Regions from separate parts of the Streptomyces sp. NPDC005402 genome, predicted to be linked through region 2. Evidence: riboswitches for the same ligand, from Rfam matches in the RefSeq annotation. Region 2 holds a riboswitch; the other holds the start of a gene.

What was found. A riboswitch is a leader RNA that binds a small molecule or an ion and turns the genes downstream of it on or off. The one in region 2 is predicted to bind cyclic di-AMP.
Positions count from the first base shown of each region.
Region 1: linked by a shared signal. The riboswitch ahead of ABZT02_RS07890 (transglycosylase SLT domain-containing protein) and the one ahead of ABZT02_RS05420 (M23 family metallopeptidase) in region 2 are both predicted to bind cyclic di-AMP.

Region 1 is NZ_JBEXFB010000003.1:412,378-415,925, reverse strand. Features, by position in the region: gene ABZT02_RS07900 (LacI family DNA-binding transcriptional regulator) at 1-33, shown strand, start outside; gene ABZT02_RS07895 (HAD family hydrolase) at 486-1,298, shown strand; gene ABZT02_RS07890 (transglycosylase SLT domain-containing protein) at 1,302-1,784, opposite strand; cyclic di-AMP (ydaO/yuaA leader) riboswitch at 1,789-1,961, opposite strand; gene ABZT02_RS07885 (CocE/NonD family hydrolase) at 2,232-3,548, opposite strand, start outside.
Region 2 is NZ_JBEXFB010000002.1:538,548-542,095, reverse strand. Features, by position in the region: gene ABZT02_RS05425 (pitrilysin family protein) at 1-978, shown strand, start outside; cyclic di-AMP (ydaO/yuaA leader) riboswitch at 1,190-1,354, shown strand; gene ABZT02_RS05420 (M23 family metallopeptidase) at 1,368-2,120, shown strand; gene ABZT02_RS05415 (GntR family transcriptional regulator) at 2,310-3,005, shown strand; gene ABZT02_RS05410 (HPr family phosphocarrier protein) at 3,133-3,414, opposite strand.

The sequences.
Region 1 (3,548 bases), on a different contig from region 2:
CCGACGGAACTGGTGGTCCGGGCCTCGGCGTAGCGCTGCGCGGAAGCCCGCGAGCGAAGAAGCCGGCGAGCAGGGAAGCGGGGAAGCCGGGAGCGAGGCCCGGGTGGCGTGAGGCAGACGGGGGCCGACCGGTCGCCGTGCCGGGGTGAGGCCATTCCCGACCGCCGCGCACCACCCGACCGCACCCGGTCCACAGGGGGCGCATCCCCGGTCGTGGCGTGGCCGATCATGACTCGCCGCCTCCGGCCCCGTGGCCCGACAGGCAGCTCCCGCCACGGGGTGCCCCGGCGGGTTTCGCCGGCTGCGGCGGCGTGAGCCCCAACAGGCCATCCGGCAAAGGCGAGGTGCCGCATCGGGCCTGCGCGCCCGCGGCGCACCCGGTCCGCCACACTCCCCGGAACCGGAACTGCCGTCAACGGATGTGAAAGCGGCAGCCGTCCGGTTCGCGTCGAGTCGAAGGGGCCAACCATCCGTATTCTCTGATCATGGCCGCCTCCCCCGCATATTCACTCATCGCCACCGACCTGGACGGCACGCTGCTCCGCGCCGACGACACGCTCTCCGACCGGTCGTTGACCGCGCTGGCGCGGGTGGCGGCGAGCGGGGCCCGGCATCTCGTCGTGACGGGACGGCCGGCGCCCAGAGTGCGGCCGCTCCTCGACGACCTCGGCAGCACGGGGCTCGCGGTGTGCGGACAGGGCGCGCAGGTGTACGACGCCGGCGCGGACCGTCTGCTCTGGTCGGTGACCCTGGACCGGGAGTTGGCGGAGACCGCGCTCGGCAAGATCGAGGCCGAGGTCGGGCAGGTGTACGCGGCCGTGGACCAGGACGGTGTCGACGGGCTCACGCTCATCGAGCCGGGCTATCTGATGCCCCACCCGACGCTGCCCGCCGTGCGGGTCGGCCGGCGCGACGACCTGTGGCGCGAGCCGATCAGCAAGGTGCTGCTGCGCCACCCCTACCTGTCCGACGACGAGTTGGCGGTCACGGCGCGCTCGGTGGTGAGCTCACTGGCGACGGTCACCATGTCGGGGCCCGGGACCGTCGAACTCCAGCCATGCGGCATCACCAAGGCGACCGGCCTCGCGCTGGCCGCCGAACACCTGGGCCTGGGGCCCGAGGTGACGATCGCCTTCGGGGACATGCCCAACGACATCCCCATGTTCGACTGGGCGGCCCGCGGCGTGGCGATGGCCAACGCCCACCCCGAACTCAAGGCCGTGGCCGACGAGGTGACCCTGTCGAACGAGGACGACGGCATCGCCGTCGTCCTCGAAAGACTCTTCCCGCGGGCGTAGTCCCTAGTACGCGCCGAACACGTTGTCGATGGACCCGTACCGCTGGGCCGCGTAGTTGCAGGCCGCGGTGATGTTGGCCACCGGGTCGTACGGGTCCCACGAGGTGTTGGCCACGTGGTACGCGTTGAAGGTCGGGTCGATCACCTGGAGCAGGCCCTTGGAGGGCGTGCCGGCGGCCGCGTTGGAGTCCCAGAGGTTGATGGCGTAGGGGTTGCCGGAGGACTCGCGGATGACGTTGCGGTAGATGCCGTCGTAGGAGCCGGGAATCCCGTGCTCCGCCATGACGGCGAGGGAGGCCCGGATCCAGCCGTCGAGGGTGTTGGAGTAGCCGAGCGTGGTGGCGGTCTGCACGGTCGGGGTGGCCGCGGACGCGCTGGTCGCGCCGATGAGCGGCAGTGCGAGGACGGCGACTCCGGTGCCGGCGACGGCGAGCTTGCGGGCGAGACGGCTGGTACGGGTACGGCGGTGCTGAGCGGCAGCAGACATGCGAAGTTCCTCTCCGTCGCCTGCGAGGTGAGCTGTCGGGTTCGGGCGGGAGATGCCCGGCCACGCCGACGAAAGGCGTGACTTCACCCCAAGCCGTACCGGTATGTCCGAAGACGACCGGTCCGGCGACTTACCTGGTTCCCCCGCTCCTGCCGTGGTTCTCGGTGGGTGTTGTGGGCGGTGGCAGGATTCGGCGTCCGCCCGACAGGCCGGGAACGTATGCGAGAGCACATGTCCGGAACAAGTGGCGAATTCACATGCCGTGCCTATTGACCTTGGTAAGAGGCATTTGGGGCACTTGATCCTTTGCGTTCGCCAAGCCTCAACTCGCGCACAGCAAAAGGCGGATCGACAGATTCCGCATTCATGCCGATCCGCCCGGACGAGTGGGCCACATCACAGTCGAGCGCAAGAGGGGTAAAACGGGCAAGAAGGCTCAACTCATGTTCAACCGGCCGTCCGTGGGATCCGCTTCTCCCACGTCCGGTGGAAGACCACCTCGCCGCCGTCGGTGCAGACGACCTCGTCGGAGGTGAGGAAGTCCGTTCCGTCACAGGTGATCTCCGAGCGGGTCCGGACGGTCACGTCCCAGGCGAGCTCGGGGCGGTGCAGCCGGATCGACCAGTCCGAGCGGGTGCGGGCGGACAGGGGGTCCTGCTCGTCGATCGTGTACGTGTCCCGCGCGTCCTCGGTGAACTCCAGACCGTCGGGGTACGCGCGCGTGCCGCCGTGCCGGGGGCCGACCTCCAGACGCCACTCGCCCTTGGCCACGTCACGGACGACCAGCCGCTCGGGGCGGGGCTCGTCAAGGGTGGCGGGGGAGTTGGCCCCCAGCGGACCGGACTGCTCCGCCTCCTCGAAGGCGATGGCCGAGTTCACTTCACGCGCGCGTACCGGCAGTTCGAGAAAGCTGCCCGCCGGCTCCAGCGTGAATCCCGCCTGCGACCCGGGCTGCGGCCAGATCCACGGCCAGTACGCGGAGGAGACGGCGAGCCGGATGCGGTGACCGGGCGGGAAGGCGTGCCCGATGCCGTTCAGCTCGAAGGCCACCTCCTGCGTGGCCCCCGGCTCCCAGGGCACCGCCCGGTCCCGCCCGTGACGGGCCGAGAGGTTCAGCACGCCGCGCGTGACCAGGGTTGACGAGCCGTCCGGGGCGACATCGCAGAGCCGCGCGACGACCTGGCCGCGCGACACCTCCGAGGTCACCCTGAGCCGCACCCGCGGCCGTCCGAGGACCCACGTCTCCTCGCCCACCGCGAACTCGAAGCAGGCCGAGCGGGCGTCCTCCTCCCGCTGGTCCGGCGGCAGGTCGGCGTCGTTCCCGACGGGGAGGAAGCGGCCGGCGTCCACCCCCGTGTGCTGCGGGGAACGGACCAGGACGGGGGCACCCTGAAGGCCGTACGACACCGTCGTCACGTGCGGGGAAGGCCAGGCCGGCTCGCCGACCCAGCGTCCGGGCAGGGTGGCGTAGGCCGTGGCCGGGGGGTGGGAGTCGCTGACGTAGGCCCTCAGGAGCGGTTCCCGCATCACGCCGGTGTCGACGCCCTTCAGGTGCTGGTCCCACCAGCGCAGGGTCTCCTGGAGGAAGCCGATCGCCGGGCCGGGCGGCAGGCCGCGGTCCGGGTACTGGTGGGACCAGGGGCCGATCAGTCCGCGTACGCGGTCGGCCGGCAGGTGCTCGACGAGCCGGAGGACCGTGTCGCGGTACGGGTCGTGCCAGCCGCCCACCGCGAGGACCGCCGCGCCGATCGCGCCGTGGTCCTC
Region 2 (3,548 bases):
AGCGAGGTCGAACGGCTGGTCCGCAACCGCCTCGACGAGATCCCGCACGAGCTGGCCAACCCCTCCCGCCGCGCGGCCAAGGAGCTCTCCCGGGAACTGTTCCCGGCGGACTCGCGCATGTCGCGCCCGCGCCAGGGCACCGAGGAGACCGTCGAGAACATCGACTCCGCGGCCGTACGCGCCTTCTACGAGAAGCATGTGCGGCCCGCCACCGCGACCGCCGTGGTCGTCGGCGACCTCACCGGCATCGACCTGGACGCGCTGCTCGCCGACACCCTCGGCTCCTGGACCGGCTCCACGGCACAGCCGCGCCCGGTACCGCCGGTGACCGCCGACGACACCAGCCGGGTCGTCATCGTGGACCGCCCCGGCGCCGTCCAGACGCAGCTCCTGATCGGCCGTGTCGGCGCCGACCGGCACGCACGCGTGTGGCCCGCGCAGGTGCTCGGCACGTACTGCCTCGGCGGCACCCTCACCTCCCGCCTGGACCGCGTCCTGCGCGAGGAGAAGGGCTACACCTACGGCGTACGGTCGTTCGGGCAGGTCCTCAGGTCCGCGCCGGACGGCTCGGGCGCCGCGATGCTCGCCATCAGCGGTTCGGTCGACACCCCGAACACCGGTCCCGCGCTGGACGATCTGTGGAAGGTGCTGCGCACGCTCGCCGAGGGCGGCCTCACCGACGCCGAACGGGACGTCGCCGTACAGAACCTCGTCGGTGTGGCACCGCTCAAGTACGAGACCGCGGCGGCCGTCGCGAGCACGCTGGCCGACCAGGTCGAGCAGCACCTGCCCGACGACTACCAGGCGACGCTGTACCAGCAGCTCGCCACGACCGGCACCGTCGAGGCCACCGCCGCCGTCGTGAACGCCTTCCCGGTGGACCGGCTCGTGACGATCCTGGTCGGCGACGCGGCCGCCATCAAGGAGCCCGTCGAGGCCCTCGGTATCGGCGAAGTCAAGGTCGTGACGGCCGAGTAGAGGGATCCTGTCCCGAAGGGGCCCTGGTGACGCGGGTGTCACCAGGGCCCCTTCGACACCCGGGTCTCTTAGATGTCCGAATTGGGCAGGAGGTTGCCTGTCTGCCCTGTGGGATGCGCTACAAAAGCCCTGATCGGTTTGGGGATTGAAAGTGGCCCCGCTTAGCGTCCTCTGGGCTGTCCGTCAGGCACTGCGCCGCGCCCGCGGCACCGGACAGTCATCGCCGAGTCCCCGCATGGCGCGAGCCAGGGGAGCCGGGGACCCACACCACGAGTCCCTGGGGTGAATCGGACGCCCGCGCACCGCGAGGGGGTCCGTAGGAGACCTTCCTGCTCCGAACCCGTCAGCTAACCCGGTAGGCGAGAAGGAAGGAAAGGACCACCCACCACATGGCGTTCACCTGCGCCACCGGGAAGCACCGTCGTCCCAGCCGCATGAAGCGCACCACCGCCCGCGCCGCAGGCGTCGCGGCCCTCGCCACCACCGGCGTCATCGGCACCCTCGCCGCCCCGGCGCTCGCCGCCGACAACTCCGTCGAGCAGACCGGTCTCATGCCCGTCGTCACCGTCGGCGACTCCCTCGCGGACCAGCTCGACGCCCAGGCCGAGGCCCAGGCGCAGGCCGCCGCGCAGAAGAAGGCGGCGGCGGAGGCCAAGCGCAAGGCCGAGGCGCGCGCCAAGGAGATACGCGAGGCCAAGGAGCGCGCCGCCCGTGAGGCCGAGCGCAAGCGTCTCAACGCCTTCGTCGCCCCGATCTCCGGCTCCTACATCTCCACCGGCTACAAGAGCGGCGGCTCCCTGTGGTCGTCCGGCAGCCACACCGGTGTCGACTTCCACGCCGCCAGTGGCACCTCCGTGCACGCGGTCGGGCGCGGCACCGTCGTCGAGGCCGGCTGGGGCGGGTCGTACGGCAACAACCTCGTGATCAGGATGGCCGACGGCACGTACACCCAGTACGGCCACCTGTCGTCCATCGGCGTCTCGGTGGGCCAGTCGGTCACGCCCGGCCAGCAGATCGGGCTGTCCGGCGCGACCGGCAACGTCACCGGGCCGCACCTGCACTTCGAGGCGCGCACCAGCCCCGAGTACGGCTCGGACATCGACCCGGTCGCCTACCTGCGCTCGCACGGCGTCAACGTCTGACGACCCACCGCACGATCTCTGCGAGGCCCCGGCTCCCCCGAGCCGGGGTTTCGTCGTTTCCGGCACCCCGTTGTCCAAAAAATATCCCCGGATTCCCGTCCGCCGTCGGAAATTCCCGCTCATTGCAATAGAGTCACTGAACACACGTCAATCGGCGACGTTTCGCGGGGATTAAGACGGAGGTCGGACATGCGTATTCCGGCGCACTCGGTATGCACGGCGATCCGGGACGACATCGTCGCCGGTGTCCACGAGCGCGGGAGCCGGCTCACCGAGGAACTGCTCGCCCGCCGCTACGGAGTCTCCCGCGTCCCCGTCCGTGAGGCCCTGCGCACACTGGAGGCCGAGGGCTTCGTGGTGACGCGGCGGCACGCGGGCGCGTGCGTGGCCGAACCGACCGAGCAGGAGGGCGCCGACCTCCTGGAGATGCGCATGCTCCTGGAACCGCTCGGTGCCTCCCGGGCCGCCCAGCGGCGCACCGAGGCCCATCTGAAGGTGCTGCGTGGCCTGGTCAGGCTGGGCCAGGAGCGGGCCAGGCGGGGTAACAGCGACGATCTGCGCTCCTTGGGGGGCTGGTTCCACGAGACGCTCGCCCAGGCCTCCGGCAGCCCCGCGCTGACCTCGATGCTGACCCAGCTGCGGCACAAGATCGCCTGGATGTATGTCGTGGACGCGCCCGCCGACCCCGTGGAGTCCTGGGCCGAGCACGGCGCGATCGTGGACGCGGTGGCGCGCGGGGACGGCGAGCGCGCACGGGCGATCACGGCGCTGCACACCGAGCGCTCGGGCGCGGCGCACCGGCTGCGGTTCGTCCCCGGACAGGATCGCGCCGACCGTGTGAGGACCTCGCAACATCCTGTAAACGTGACGGGTGCGCGGCATTAACACGGGCGCCGTATACAAAGAGGGAGTAATTCGAAGGGCGCTATTTCTGCTGCCCGTAAAAGGGAAATGCGAAGGGCCCGCCCGATAATTCGGACGAGCCCCTCGGTGCTTTTCAAGGCACCTTTGTTCAGACGGTCTCGGGAAGCTCCTCGAGTCCCTCGGCGACCAGCTTGGCGAGCCGGTCGAGGGCCGCGTCCGCGCCCTCGGCGTCGGAGGCGAGGACGATCTCCTCGCCGCCCTGCGCGCCCAGGCCGAGAACGGCCAGCATGGAGGCCGCGTTGACGGGGTTGCCGTCGGCCTTGGCGATCGTCACCGGGATACCTGCGGCCGTGGCGGCCCGGACGAAGATGGAAGCGGGGCGGGCGTGGAGGCCCTCGGCCCAGCCGACGTTGACGCGGCGCTCAGCCATGTGATGCTGCCCTTCGGTTCTGAGGGTTGTCTAGACCAGTTTCCCACACGTGAAGTGTCTCCGGAGGGGACCGAAGTCCCGCCCGGGGGACTCGTCGGACCGCGGCCTCGGCCCGACTTCCGTCCCTGTGCGTT